DNA from 3 places in the Micromonospora sp. WMMD812 genome. Region 2 is predicted to be linked to each of the others. Evidence: riboswitches for the same ligand, from Rfam matches in the RefSeq annotation. Region 2 holds a riboswitch; each other region holds the start of a gene.
The links. A riboswitch is a leader RNA that binds a small molecule or an ion and turns the genes downstream of it on or off. The one in region 2 is predicted to bind cyclic di-AMP.
Positions count from the first base shown of each region.

Region 1: another riboswitch for cyclic di-AMP. It lies ahead of O7603_RS08445 (transglycosylase family protein); the one in region 2 lies ahead of O7603_RS28675 (hypothetical protein).
Region 3: another riboswitch for cyclic di-AMP. It lies ahead of O7603_RS07320 (C39 family peptidase); the one in region 2 lies ahead of O7603_RS28675 (hypothetical protein).

Region 1 is NZ_CP114904.1:1,848,664-1,853,555, reverse strand. Features, by position in the region: gene O7603_RS08465 (putative quinol monooxygenase) at 120-452, opposite strand; gene O7603_RS08460 (N-acetyltransferase) at 570-1,313, opposite strand; gene O7603_RS08455 (hypothetical protein) at 1,373-1,702, opposite strand; gene O7603_RS08450 (DUF998 domain-containing protein) at 1,882-2,550, shown strand; cyclic di-AMP (ydaO/yuaA leader) riboswitch at 2,751-2,934, shown strand; gene O7603_RS08445 (transglycosylase family protein) at 2,937-3,575, shown strand; gene O7603_RS08440 (DUF1062 domain-containing protein) at 3,758-4,285, opposite strand; gene O7603_RS08435 (carboxylesterase family protein) at 4,489-4,892, opposite strand, start outside.
Region 2 is NZ_CP114904.1:6,182,363-6,187,254, reverse strand. Features, by position in the region: gene O7603_RS28685 (AAA family ATPase) at 1-927, shown strand, start outside; gene O7603_RS28680 (cation diffusion facilitator family transporter) at 1,032-1,946, shown strand; cyclic di-AMP (ydaO/yuaA leader) riboswitch at 2,100-2,231, shown strand; gene O7603_RS28675 (hypothetical protein) at 2,236-3,306, shown strand; gene O7603_RS28670 (hypothetical protein) at 3,446-3,964, shown strand; gene O7603_RS28665 (SRPBCC family protein) at 3,975-4,442, opposite strand; gene O7603_RS28660 (PfkB family carbohydrate kinase) at 4,627-4,892, shown strand, end outside.
Region 3 is NZ_CP114904.1:1,586,801-1,591,692, forward strand. Features, by position in the region: gene O7603_RS07315 (LysR family transcriptional regulator) at 1,034-1,966, shown strand; cyclic di-AMP (ydaO/yuaA leader) riboswitch at 2,730-2,876, shown strand; gene O7603_RS07320 (C39 family peptidase) at 3,013-3,786, shown strand; gene O7603_RS07325 (hypothetical protein) at 4,126-4,299, opposite strand; gene O7603_RS07330 (GntR family transcriptional regulator) at 4,317-4,841, opposite strand.

The sequences.
Region 1 (4,892 bases), 2.8 Mb from region 2:
CGACCCCCCATTGTTCCCCGGAAGACGCGGTCACGGGCGGGCTTCGGTGGCAATCCGGGGCGGCTCCCGGCGCGGCCCGGACCCCCTGGCCGAGGGACGCGTGCCGACGCCCAGGACGCTCAACCGCGGTCGGGGACGGCCATCTCGCCGAGTTCGGACCAGTCGTCCTGCGGGATCGTCATGTTGACGATCCGGGGAGTCTCGGCGAGGTGCGGCGGCAGGGTCCGCTGGGCGGTCCGGAAATGCTCGGACTGCACGTGCGCCGCGCCGGCGTCCCCGTCCCGGAATGCCTCGACCAACACGTACTCGGTCGGGTCGTCGACGCTGCGGGACCAGTCGAACCACAGGCAGCCCGACTCGGCGCGGGTGGCCCGGGTGAAGTCGCCGGCGATCTCGGGCCAGCGGTCGGCGTAGTCGGGCAGCACCCGGAACTTGGCGGTAATGAAGATCATCTGGCGCCTCCCGATGACTGGCCGCCGATCGGCGTCCCTGCCGTCACAGCGGTCGGACCGTGACGGCTGTCGGACCGTGAGGAACAACGTACCGAACCCGGTGGCGATCGGGCGCGGTCAGAGTCGGTGCCGCACCCAGACGTTCGGCTCGACGTAGACGGCATAGTCGTGCGCCACGTCGCACTGTACCGGCACCAAGGCGCCCGGCACGCGCACCGGCCCGCTGGTGTCGAACGGCAGGCCCGTCCAGCGGCGCCAGTCGGCGAGCGTTCCGGTGATCGTCATTGAGCGGGGAGCGACGCGTTCGATGGTGCCGCCGGCGCGGACGTGGACCCGCAACCACGGGTCGACCGGCAGGCCGTCGGGGCGGAGCTGGGCGGCGTACTCGGTCATCGGCAGGTCCGGTCGGGTGTGCTTGCCGCTCGGACGGACCGGTGCGACCAGCGTGTCGTAGCCGCGCTTCGCCACGCCCTGGCGCATCGCGTCGAGCATCAGCGCGGACAGCCCGCCGCCGCGCCGGTCGGGGCGGATGCAGATCTCCAGCGCCGACACGATGTTGGTGTCGGCGCCGCTGAGCCGGTTGATGGCGGCCCGCTGGATCACCCGGTCCCAGCCGCCGTCGGGCAGTTCGTCCTCCGTCCAGCGGAACGGCACGGCGTACGCCCGCGCCACGGCGCGGCCCGGCTCGTCGGTGTCGATGGCGGCGAACACGAACTCCGGGTACAGGTCGTGGGCCACGGTGTAGTACACGGCGCCCATCGGATCCCAGAGCATGAACGGCGGCCACGCGCCCTCGAAGTCCTCGTCGAGCAGCGGGGCGACGTCCGGGCGGTCCGCCAGGCACACGATGTCGAGGGTCACGGCCGGAACCGTAGAGGGTCGACCCCCGGTGTGCACGGCATATTCGTGGCCGCAGCGCGTCAGGCGGCCGAGGCGGTCGCCTCCGACGCACGCGCCGCCGCGCCCGCTCGACGGGCCGCCGGCCGCACCGGAACGCCCGACCAGCCGGGGTAAGCCACCGTCTCGCCGGTCGCCTCCGCCGACTCCTCGGCCTGCGCGATCTGCAGCGCCCGCTGGGCGTTGTTCCACGGCGTGCACGGCCACGCCTCGCCGTCGCAGAGCAGGTTGCGACAGCCGCCCTCGCCGTCGGGCTCGTGCGCGTCGGCCACCCCGAGGGCGAGCCGCCACAGCAGTGGGTCGGTCACCCCGTCGGGACGGTCGGCGCTGTCGTTGTGGCTTGTCTCGGACATGGCGGTCCCCCTCAGATATCTGTGCCGCCCTACCTTCACCGCTGACTCCCCCCGGCAAACCTGGACAGCGCGGCGGCCTGACCTGCCCGGTTCCCGTCCACGAAATTCTCTCCGACGCTGTCGATCCGCCCGCACTCCGTTCGTCGGCATGTCACAGCCGTCACGAAAGGACGCCGCCCATGAGATCAACCGTCGCCATCCGTCATGGAAACACCCCGGTCCGTCACCGCCGAACCCGGCTCCTGCTGACCTGCGGCACCCTCGCCGGTCTGGTCTTCCCCGTCCTGTCGTTCGCGCAGGCCCTCACCCGGCCCGGCTTCGACCTCCGTCGGCACGCGATCAGCGCCCTCACCCTGGGTGACCTCGGCTGGCTGCAGACAGGGGCCTTCGTCGTCACCGGTCTGCTTTCCGGCGCGTTCGCGGTGGGTCTGTGGCAGGCGCTGCGGCCCGGCCGGGCGGGCACGGCCGGGCCGGTGCTGGTCGCGGTGTACGCCGTGGCGATGGTCGGCGGTGGCATCTTCCGACCCGACCCCGCGTTCGGTTGGCCGCCCGGCGCCCCCGACGGGCTGCCCGACCAGATCAGCACGGGCAGCGTCCTGCACACGGTCTGCGGCGCCGCCGCGTTCCTCTCGCTGATCGCGGCCGGCCTGCTGTTCGCCCGCCGTTTCGTCGGCCAGCAAAGACCTGGGTGGGCGGCCTACAGCGCCGCCAGCGGCGTCGCCGCGTTCGTGCTCACCGTCCCGCCGTGGGGCGAGCAGAGCGCGAGCCTCCGTTTCGCCGCCGGAGCGGTGATCATCTCCGGCTGGCTCGTCGTCCTCGCGCAGCTGGTCCGTGCGGAGGACGAGTGACACCGGCCAAGGTCGCCGGATCCGACGGCGCCATGGCCGCGCGCCGCCATGGCACCACCGGCGGGTCACTTGCACGGCCGGGCGGGGTTCGCAACCCGAGGCGGCACCGTCCCGCGTGGACCGGTAAAGAGATTCACACGAAGTGGGCGATCGCCGCCAACGGTGCCTAACGACGGTCGAGTTCGCGAACGCGGACACCGAGACCGGTAACGCCTAATCCTGCCGCCGGTCGTCGGCACTCGTCACCCGGGCAGGAGCGGGGGACCCAGGTTCCTCGGTGCCCAGCGGACCGCTCGCGGCACCTCGGGGTGAAGCCGCCCACCGGCGGCCGGGCTCCTCGGCCCGAACCCGACAGCTCACCTCGTCGGCGTGGAGGACACATCACCATGTCAGCTACGTACAACGCCCGCCACCGGGCCGTGAACACCCGCCGCGTCGTCGTCGGCACCCTCGCGGCCGGGGCCGTCACCGGCGCCGTCGTTCTCTTCGGTACGGCGGCACCCGCCCAGGCCGCGGTCAACTGGGACGCCATCGCCCAGTGCGAGTCCGGCGGCAACTGGCACATCAACACCGGCAACGGCTACTACGGCGGCCTCCAGTTCTCGCAGAGCACCTGGAAGGGCTACGGCGGCACCAGGTACGCCGCCCGCGCCGACCTCGCCAGCCGCGGCGAGCAGATCGCCGTCGCCGAGAAGGTGCTCGACGGTCAGGGCATCGGTGCCTGGCCGACCTGCGGGAAGAAGGGCGGCTCGACGTCGAAGTCCACCGGCAAGTCCACCACGACGTCGGAGCGGTCGTCCGGCGGCGCGAAGTCGGGCGGGGAGAATTCCGGCACCCGCGGCGACCGGCGCAGCGCGCCGACGACCAGCGGTGACGCGTACGTCGTGCGGCCCGGCGACACGCTGTCGCAGATCGCGGACGCCCACGACGTGTCCGGTGGCTGGGAGTCGCTCTACCAGCGCAACAAGCAGGTCGTCGGGGACGACCCCGGCCTGATCTTGCCGGGCCAGCGGCTCAGCCTCTGACAACCTCGCGCGACGCAGGCTCCGGTCCGCGGGCTCGTCATCCTGGTTCGGGATCCGGGTTCGCGGACCGGTGACGGTGGCTCTGGCCCGGTGGATCCGTCCACCGGGCCAGAGCCTTGTCCGGGCGTCCGGGGCCGGTCCGGCGGATCGTGCCGGACCGGCCCCTGGTCCCGAGAAGGGACTCAGCGCTTGAGCGTGAAGGTGAAGTCGCCGGAGAGCTTGCCGCTCAGCCGGACAGCCGAAACGACCTTCCCCTCCGTGACCAGTCGCTCGACCTCGGCCCGGGAAAGACCGCAACCTTCAGCGATCAGTCGCAGCGGCCGGACCGGGATCCGCGCCGCGAAGCGGACCGAGACGTCGACCACCTCGCGGTCCAGGTGATCCGATCCGCCGGTGTCGAGGCGCCAGGCGTTGTCCCAGTCCAGGGCGATGCGATTACGACGCCGCACGACCGGATCCTGGAGCAGCTCAGCTGTCAGGCCAGGGTCGTTGTCATGCAGCCGGTCCAGCAGCTCAGGTCGTACGGAGCGCACAGTCATCCGCTCCAGGACCGTGAGCTTCGCCGTTTCCCCGCAACCGGTACAGAGCACGAGGAGCCAGGCGTCGATCAGCTTGTGGTTAGCGTTGACGCGAAATTTGCCGCTTGCCTGGAAGCGCCCGGACGCGCACGTGTGGCAACGGCGGAGAACGAGCGGCAGGCAGGTGGGCACGACAACCCAGTTATTGAGCACAGAAGTACACCGGTTCCAGTGAGAAGTCCGCAGCAAAAAGGAGCGCGGCGCAGATGCGCGACGCGCGACAGATCAGCGCTCGGGAGGTCTCACAGGGTGTACAACGGCACGTCCTTGCCTAGACGACCTGGTTCGGCAGCACGGTAATGGCGCACAGCGGCGCTGTTCCACCGGTTTTTGGACTAGGCGAAGTGGTGGATGTGGCCGCCCCGGCCCGCGTACGCCGGCCAGCCGTGTTCGGCCAACGCGTCCGCGCCGCGGGCCACGAACGACAGCCACGCCGCGCGCAGCGGGGCGCTCCGGTCGGTCACCTCGGCCCAGCTCTGACCGGCGAGCATCGGCGCCTGCCCCCACGCGGCCTCGTCGCCGAACAGCAGCGGCAGGTCGCTGCAGTGGCACGCCCGGTACGGCGACGTCGAGCCCGCGCCGTCGATGCGGTACGCGAAGACCCGCGCGCCGGCCGCCGCCAGCTGACGTGCGAACCGCATCGTGGGCCGGGCGAAGACGCGTCGGGTCGCCAACCCGATCAGCCCGTCCTCGGCGGCACGTCCGACCAGCGGCACGCGCCGGGACAGCGGACCGCCGG
Region 2 (4,892 bases):
CTGGGCTGGCTGGCGCGCCCGGGACGGCTGCGCCGGTACGCCGGCGGTGTCCTGACCGGGCGGGAGGTGCGGCTGCTGGAGGCGGCGTACCGGACGCTGGACACCGAGGGGCTGACCGTCGCGGACGTGGCGCTCCTCGACGAACTGGACGCGCTGCTCGGCAAGCCGGTCCAGCCGCCCCGGCCGAAGCGCGACCCGTTCCAGCTCGCCGGCGGCGTACGCGAGCTGAGCACGTTCGGCGATCGGCAGCGGGCCGCGCGGGCGGCGGCGCGGCAGCGCCCGGAGGACTACCGGGAGTACGCGCACGTGGTGGTGGACGAGGCGCAGGACGTGTCGCCGATGCAGTGGCGGATGATCGGCCGGCGCGGACGGCTGGCGTCCTGGACGGTGGTGGGTGACCCGGCTCAGACCGCGTGGACGGGTGACCCGGCGGAGCTGACCCGCGCCCGGGACCAGGCCCTGGGACGCCGTCGCCGGCACCAGTTCACCCTCACCACGAACTACCGCAACTCCGCAGAGATCTTCGCGGTGGCGGCGGCCGAGATCCGCCGGCTCGACCCGGACCTCAGCCTGCCCACGGCGGTCCGCTCCACCGGGGTCGACCCGGTCGAGCTCGTCGTGCCGGCCGCGCAGCTCGAGACCAGCACGGTGGCGGCCGTGACGGGGGTGCTCGGCGAGGTGGAGGGGACGGTCGGGGTGATCACGCCGGTGCCGCGCCGCGATGAGGTGGCCGGCTGGCTCGGCGCGCTCGGCGTACCCCGCCTCCAGGTGGTGACCAGCCTGGAGGCGAAGGGTATGGAGTACGACGGGGTGGTGCTGGTCGCGCCGAGCGAGATCCGGGCCGACCCGGGATCGGGCGTCCGGACGCTGTACGTGGCGCTCTCCCGGGCGACCCAGCGGCTCACCACGATCGACCCGACCCGCTGACGGGCGAGGCCGCCACGTCCGGGTCGGTTACGACCAGTCACTTGCATACATAGCGATGTGAGCATATATTTGACCGGTCGGGACCGTCGGCGGAGGGTGGGCTGGTGGGCGCAGGTCATGACCACCACGGGTCGGTGGCGAACGCCGCACAGCACCACCGTGGCCGGCTCTGGGCAGCATTCGCCCTGTTGAGCAGCCTGATGGCGGTCGAGGCGGTGGCCGCGTTCCGCACCGGGTCGCTGGCCCTGCTCTCCGACGCCGGGCACATGTTCACCGACGTGCTCGGCATCGGCATGGCCCTCGCCGCGATCACCGCCACCCGGCACGCCAACCGGGACCCGCAGCGCACCTTCGGCCTCTACCGGCTCGAGGTGCTGGCCGCGCTGGCCAACGCCGTCCTGCTCTCCGGCGTCGCGGTCTACGTGGTGGTCGAGGCGGTCGGCCGGTTCGGCGACCCGCCGGAGGTGCTCGCCGGTCCGATGCTGGCGGTCGCCGTGCTGGGCCTGCTGGCCAACCTGGTCGCGTTCGCGCTGCTGCGCCCGGGAGCCGGGGAGAGCATCAACCTGCAGGGGGCCTACCTCGAGGTGCTCGGCGACCTGCTCGGCTCGCTCGGCGTGATCGGCGCGGCGGCGCTCATCGCGGTGACCGACTGGTGGTGGGCCGACCCGCTGGTCGCGGTGGCCATCGGCGTGTTCATCCTGCCCCGCACCTGGCGGCTCGGGCGCGCCGCGGTCCGCATCCTGGTCCAGGCGGCCCCGAAGCACCTCCAGGTGACCGCGGTACACGACCGGCTGGCCGCCGTACCGGGCGTGGCCGGCGTCCACGACCTGCACGTCTGGACGCTCACCTCGGGCATGGACGTGGCCTCCGCGCACCTCACCATGGCGCCCGAGGCCGACGTCGGCGCGGTGCTCACCGCCGCGCGGGCCGCGCTGCACGAGGACTTCCACATCGACCACGCCACGCTGCAGATCGAGCCCGGAGCGACGCCTGGGGCCTGCGGGCCGGTTGAGTGGTAATGAGCACAACCTTAATTCTGTGTGTGTATTGTCCACTTATGCCGGAATTATCGGTAACCACGGCAGCACCGAGAGTCACATCTGCTGCGCAGGCCCCTCTGGCACCGGTAGTCTCGGTCCCGGCCTCCGGCAGGCGGCGCCCATCGGCGCCGGCGGTGGCCGTCGCCTAATCGCCCGACGCGGCGAGCCGGGGAACCATGTTCGTGGGGTGCATCCGCATCAGCGGTAGGGATCTTCCGTCCCGAACCCGTCAGCTAACCCGGTCGGCGGCTGACGGAAGGACATGTGCATGCCAGTAGTGGCACCCGTACGACGACGCGCCGCCCGGATGGCGGCCCTGATCGCCGCGACGCTCGCCCTCGGCGTCGCGATCGCCCCCGGCACCGCCGCCGCGGCCGCTCCCCCGACCGGCCGGCTCGCCGCCGCGCCGGGCCAGGACGACGAGGGCGGCAGCCCCGCCCTGCGCGCCCAACTCGAGGCGGCCAGCAAGGGCTACCTGGACGCGAAGGCCGCCCTCGACCGGTCGGTCAAGCGGCAGGAGCAGCTCACCGGCCAGTTGAAGACCACCGAGGCCCAGTTGGGCGTCCGCAGCGAGAAGGTCGGCGAGATCGCCGGGGTGGCCTATCGCACCGGTCGGCTCGGCACGGTGTCGGCGCTGCTCAACAGCAACACGCCGGACGGCTTCATGGACCGGGCGGCCGCCCTGGACGCGGTCGCCGCCAACGAGGACCGGGTGCTGCGCGACCTGCTGGAGACCCGCGACGAGGTGACCCGCACCCGGACCGCGCTCGACGGCGAGATCCGCGAGCAGCGCAAGCAGGTCGCGGTGATGGCCAAGCGGAAGGAGCAGGCCGAACGGGCGCTGACCGTCGCGAACAACCGCGCGGCCACCACCACCGACAGCTCCAACCGGGGCACCTCCACCGCGACGGCCACGCCGGCGCCGCGCAACTCCGACGGCTCCTGGCCCTCGGAGTCGTGCAGCGTCAACGACCCGACCCCGGCGAACGGCTGCATCACCCCGCGCCTGCTGCACGCGCTCAACCAGGCCAAGGCCGCCGGGTTCACCCGGTACGTCTCCTGCTACCGCAGCGGCGGCTCGGGTGAGCACCCGAAGGGCCGGGCCTGCGACTTCGCCGCCCAGAAGAGCGGCTTCGGCGGCGACGCCACCGGCGGCGACAAGACGTACGGCAACAACCTCGCGGCGTACTTCATCCGCAACTCCGATCGACTCGCCGTGCTCTACGTGATCTGGTACCGGCAGATCTGGCTGCCCAGCAGCGGGTGGAAGTCGTACAGCGGGGCCGGCGGCGACCCGTCCAGCGACCACACCAACCACGTGCACCTCTCGGTGTACTGACCCAGGCCCGCGGGTGGTCCGCCGCGCGTGGCGGACCACCCGCGTACGCACGTCGCCGCCTCGGCTACGTCCCGGGGCGTAGCCGCGGTGTCGCCGGTCGCCGGACGAGGCGGCGCGCCGGAGCGGGCAGCATCACGGCATGACCCGGATCCCGCCCGGCACCCGCAAGGCGCTGCTCACCGCGCACCTGGTCACCTCACTGGGGTGGCTCGGCATCGACCTGGTCCTGCTCACCCTCGGCGTCGCCGTGCTGCGCGGCGCCGATCCGACCGTGGTCTACCCGGTCACCGCGCTGCTCGGCACGGCGCTGTTCGCACCGCTCAGTGTGATCGTCTGGCTGGTCGGCGTGGTCAGCGCGCTGCTCACCCCGTGGGGGCTGCTGCGGCACCGCTGGGTGCTGGTCAAGCTGCTGATCACCACGGTGATGGTCGTGCTGGTCCTGGCGCTGCTCACGCCGAACCTGCGCGCCGCCGGCGAACTCGGCGCGGCCCTGCCGGCCCGCGACCGGGCCGACCTGGTGATCGCGCCCGCCGTGTCGACGACCCTGATGGTCGTCGCGACCGTCCTGTCCACGTACAAGCCGTGGGGCCGGCTGCGCCGGGCCGTCCCGGTCGCGACCCGCCGGCGCCCGGCGGTGGCCGGACGCCGGTCGGCCTGACGGTGGGCGGTCAGCCGGCGGGCGTCGGGCCGCCGTCCCGGTCGAGCACCGCGCCGAGCCGGGTCGCCAGCGCCAGGTGGGCGGCGCGGGCCTGCCGGAAGGCGTACCCGAACAGGGGCGCCGGCGCGGAGAGGGTGATCTCGACCTCGATCCGGAGCAGCCCACCCGGCTCGGCACGCAGCCGCGTGTGGTTGCGCACCGTCGTGGCGGGCCACTGCCGCGCCACCGTGACGACCTCGTCGTCGGTGCTGATCAGCACATCCGCCCGGTAGGTCACCGGGAATCGGACCGGGCCGGCGGCCAGCCGGTCGGTGATGGCGTAGCTGGCTCGCGCGCCCGGCCGGGGCGGAAGCTCACGCACTCCGACGATGAGCGGGTGCAGCTCGCCCTGCCGGCTCAGGTCGCCCAGCAGCGCGGCGGCCTCCGCCGCGCGGCACCGGGCCTGGACGGTGTAGCTGAACGAATCGCGCCTGAGCACACCGTCTCCCCACCGCCGTCGATCGCCCGATCGTCGCGTACGCCGCCCCGGCTGGCAACGCCCGGACGGCCGCCGACCGGATACCGCGCGTTCGGGTCCCGTTCGCATGACGGTCAACCGGCGGGGAATCAGGCGCGGAGACGGGCCGAGGAGAGGTGGCGGGACCCATGGACGGATACGAAGCATGAGCGGGCACGTGATGGTCTTCGCCCCCACGCCCCTGCTCACGGTGACGGTGGACCAGCCGAGCGGCCAACCGGAGATCCACCTGCACCCGGGCGGGCAGGGCGTCTGGCAGGCCCGGATGATCGTTTCGCTCGGTGGCGAGGTCGTGCTCTGCACGGCGCTCGGCGGCGAGATCGGCCAGGTGCTGGAGCCGCTGCTGGTCAGCGAGGGAGTGGACCTCAAGGTGGTGGTCCGCGAGTCCGGCTGCGGCGGCTACGTCCACGA
Region 3 (4,892 bases), 2.5 Mb from region 2:
CATGAAAACAACTCGCATCCGTCGAGAAGGTGGCAGCGGCGCTGTTGCCCCCAACCGGGTGGGATTGCGCCGAACGGCGGAAATCCGCCTCGACTCGTGGCAGCGATGTGCAGAGTTCGCATACGTGTGGCTAAAGGCCACTGGCAAGGTCACGCTCAAGCCGGCGCACAAGAGCCAGGGCAGGTACGCGACGACGAGGCCGGAGGGCCACGACGAGACAGACCGGCCGAGTACGGTTCCGACGACGAGTGCGGGGACTACGGTCAAGGATCGCTGGGAGCACGGGCGGGACTTCGTCTACCACGGCTCCATTGCGCGCTCGACACGTTCCTGAACGGGCGGCGGCGGGATTGTCGCGAAGATCCTCAATGCCTCTGAAGCCAAGCCTTGATCAACGGGACCGGAGCAGCACCCCAGCTCGGAGGTGGAAGGAGTGCCGGCGTTCCATCGCGGGCAGCTAGGCGCAGCCGGGGTCAACTGCCTTCGGGACGGAGTCGAGCGCCGGGGGGACGAGGTCCTTGACTCCGAGGTGCTCCCCGGCGAGGAAGTGAAAGCCGCGTTCTCGGCTGGATCGATGCCCGATTCACTCGGCAAGCGCAGGGTGGCCTTATCGCGAAAGAGGAGTTCACCGCGACCGCCGCCCGCGCCGCGCAGGGCCCAAAACAAGTCCGGTTGCCGGTCGTGGTGGCAGTCCACGACGGTTCCGTCAGGGAGTACGACCTGTGCGCCGACGAGGTGATCGCAGGTCAGGCCGTGCTTGCGACCGAGCAGGTCGGTCCCGCCGCCAAGGGGGGCCGGCGATGCCGACGGTGGGACCGCACCCGGCGGGCAGGGTCGCGCCGCGGGCATGCAGCGCTGCGAATACGTGTCGCGGGCGGGCACCGGTGCCGACGTCCATCGCAAGGGCAGGCGCGAGTCGGAAGCTATGCGCAGTGTGACGACGAGTCCTGAACAAACGTGCAGGCGCAGACTTGCGGTGGCGGCTTGCTACGGGTGGCGAGGAATAGTGCGGTTTGCGTGGTCTGATAGGGCGGTGGAACTACGGGAGATGCGGGCGTTCGTCGTGGTCGTCGAGGAAGGGAGTCTCTCCGCCGCTGCCCGTCGGCTGCACGTGACGCAGCCCGCGCTGTCCCAGACGATCAACGCCCTCGAACGGCAGCTCGGTTTGCGGCTCCTGGTCCGCAGCAGCACCGGCGTGCGGGCCACCGAGGCGGGCATGACCCTCCTGGCCGAGGCGCGGGCGGTTCTCGCGCGGTACGACCAAGCAGTGGCCGTCGTCAACCGGCATGCCTCGACGGGCGGCGGTATGCTGCGGCTCGGGATCCCGCTGGAGCTCCCGGCCGACCTGCTGACCCGGCCGCTCGCCGACCTCGCCGAGGCCCATCCAGAGACCCGGGTGCAGGTCCGGCACATGCCCACTGCGGCGCAGTTCGAGGCGCTGCACGCCGGAGATCTCGACGTCGGGCTGGTTCGGGAACACCCGATCGGCACGGACCTGGACGCCTTCCTGGTGGTGGAGGAACGGCTGGGCGTGCTGCTGGCAACGGAACGGGCCGCAGCGCTCGCCGGGCCGGACGGAATCCGGCTGGACGACCTCGCCGGGCTGAACTGGGTCGGATTCCCCCGGTCGGGCAGCCCCGCCTGGTACGACGAGCTGACCGCGATCCTGCGCAGCCACGGGCTGGATCTCGGACCCCCCGCACCCGAAGGGCAGGCGCTGATTCCCGAGGTGAAGCTGGCGGCGGTGACCGCCGGCGGAGCGTTCGCGCTGGCGCCGCCCGGATGGTCGCCGCCACTGCCCGGCACGATCACCTGGTCGGCACTGGTCGGGCACCCCCTGATCCGCCGCACGTGGGCGGTGTGGCCGGCCAGTTCCCGTCGGCGCGACCTCGGCCGGCTGGTCGCCGCCCTCGGGGCGCAGGGGACGGACCATCTCCCGGCGGCGGCCGAGGCCCGCCCATTATGACGGCCCGCCACGGACTTGTTTCCCGCCGCTCGGCACGTGCTGGTGACGGTGTAGGCCGAGACTGACGCGACGATCGACGCGGTTGATCTTGACCGTTATCTGTTCAAGCCATGGCACCCGCCGGCGGAGAGGCTGCATCCGATGCTGGACTCGCTGCTGGAGGCGTGGCCGGCCAGCGCGGCAACCGCCACTGACCAGAGCTAGCAGCCACGGTTGGCAACCTGAACTGCACCCGGGGCGTTTCGTCTGCGGTTCCACCGGACTCGTAAGGCCGTTGCCGACATCCTCATGGCCACGGGCCGCGAATCACAACGGATCAAACCGAACGGTCCGGCCCTACCGCAGGTTGAAATGTCGGATCAGAGCCGTCAGTACATCGACGAGAGTATGCCTGCGGGCCGATGGACGAGATCTCTGCCGTCGACCTCACCGCACCCGACGAAAGGTGTGCCCACTACGGGCGACCCAACGGCGCGCGTGGTCGAGCAAATCTTCCGCGCGGTGATCGACGCCACTGACGGTCGGTTTCTGCCAAGCCCCATTTACGCCCATGAAATTTCGATCGCTGCGGCAACCGCGGCCGTAGGACGGTGCGCCGATAAACGGCCCGGCCAAATCGCGCCGGACCATACTAGCTGAAGACGCTCTGTCGCGCGATTCGAGCGAGTTATAGCTGCCATAACGATGGAGCTTGCAGGCGAGAAGTCAAGTTTGTAGCGTCGTACGTCCGACCGGGTCGTCGAGTCATCTACGCGATGACGCTCGGGCCGGATCGCCCAATCGCGATCATGCGAGCCGGGAAAATCAACCGAACATCGGGGGTGCACCCGCGGGCCCGACGGTCATGGTCGGCCGCATCCTCCCGCCCGAACCCGTCAGCTAGTCCGGTAGGGCGACATCGGAAGGAGAAACGCATTTGTTCTGCTCTCCGGCTGGTCGACGCATAAATCTCCCACCCCGCCGTGCCATCCGGGGTGGCGTAAGGCCGTTTCGTCAACTGTTCTGGCCCATTACGTCCGATAATTGAGGCTATTCGAGGGATCATCGTGACTGAGGAACGTTCTCGCAATTTGTTTCGACGCGCCATGTTGCACCGCAGTCATAGAGTGGCGCCGCTGTTGGCCGTGCTGGTAACCGCCGCCACGGCCGCGGTGGCCAGCGCTCCTGGGCATGAGCCCACCGCTCCCGGCGCGGCAGCCGCCGCCTCGGGTTCGCTGGTCATGGCCGATGTCGCGCCCGCCAAGGCCACGGCCACGGCCGGGTCCGATCCGGCCACGGCCACCGCTCAACCCGCGGCTCCGACGGTCCCGTCCGAGAAGATCCTGGACACCTCGTTCGAGTATCAGATCAACTTCTACTATTGCGGACCAGCCGCGGTGCACAACGCACTGACTGCCCTCAGCATCGACGTCAGCCAGGAGAAACTCGCCGCCGGGCTGGGCACCACGGTCCACGGCACCGATTCCGCCTTCGACACGACCCGCATGCTCAATGACGCGATCGGTGCCGAGATGTACCAGACGAAGGAGATCACGGGTCAGGAAGCCACGCCCGCTCAGATGGACCAACTGCAGGCTGAGGTCGTACACGCGACCAGCAGCGGCCATGCCGTGGTGGCCAACGTCATCGGCGGCGCGACCGACGCCAGCGGGGTCTGGCACGACTTCGCGGGCGGCCACTACGTCACCCTCATCGGCTACAGCGACGATGGGCGCGCCGTGAAGGTCGCCGACGCCTCCGGCATGTATGGCTCCAACACCTACTGGATGAGCACGATCGACATGGCCAACTGGATCGCCACCCGCGGCTACTCCGCCTGACCGCACGCCCCGCGCGCGGCCGAGAGTGCCGCTCGCGGGGCGTGCCCGCTCCGTCTGGAGGGCTCCGACGTCCGGGTGGACGCAGATGGTGCCTGCGGTGAGGTCGAGGTCGCGGGCGAGGCCGACGAGTTCGCCCCAGCGCATGCCGGTGTAGGCGGCGGTGAGGATCATCACCCGCGGGCGACGATGGCGGCGACCTGCTCAGTGCTGGCGTGGGGGCGTTACGTGCGGATGCCCTTCTGGATTCGCAGCGCAATCGTGATCTTCAGGCTGGTGACGATCACTTGCCGGCGAGGCTGCTCCCTCAGGGGGGTGTCAAACGAACGGCACCTCTCTGTGTCAACCCGTCGGCAACAGAGAGGTCTCCGTGTCCGTGATCATGGTGCGATAGACGACGTCGGCGAGGCGTCGTTTGAGGCAGCGCATGGCTTCTTTGTGGGTCTTCCCGGCCGCGCGTTTGCGCTGGTAGTAGTCCCTGCCCGGGCTCGGCCGCTGGGTTTGGGTGATTGCCATGACGTGCAGGGCATAGTTCAGCTGGCGATCGCCACGGCGTCCGGGTCGCAGCGCACCCCCCGGGTACGCGCGAGATAGCTGGCCAACTCCGCTCGCAGTACGGGCAGGCCCGTCGGCTCGGGGTAGTCCAGCGTGCCGCGCGACGCCGTCGCCATGGCGCGGCGGACACTGGTCGCCCAGGCCGTTCGCGGGAACGAACCGAGATCAGGAATCCCCGGCCGCAACTCGATGACCGGCTCGGACGCCGTCGACGGCCGCGGTTGCCGCCGCGAGTCGGGCAGATCGTGGCGTACGTCCGCGACCTGGGTGCCCGAGCCGGGCGCCGACACCAGCCACCCTTCCGCCACCAGTTGCGCGTACGCCTGCACCACCGTGCCGCGGGCCAGGCCCAGGTCGGTGGCGAGGCTCCGGCTCCCCGGCAGACGTGAGCCGGCCCGCAACCGGCCGGTCCGGATGCTGTCCCGTAACGCGTTCTCCAGCGAACGACTCGGGAAGCCCGCTCCCCGATCGAACTCCAGGTGCAGGTCAAGTGACTCCGCCACCCGCCAACGATCTCATTCCTGAGGCAGCGGCGGCGTGTTCGGCAACGACAC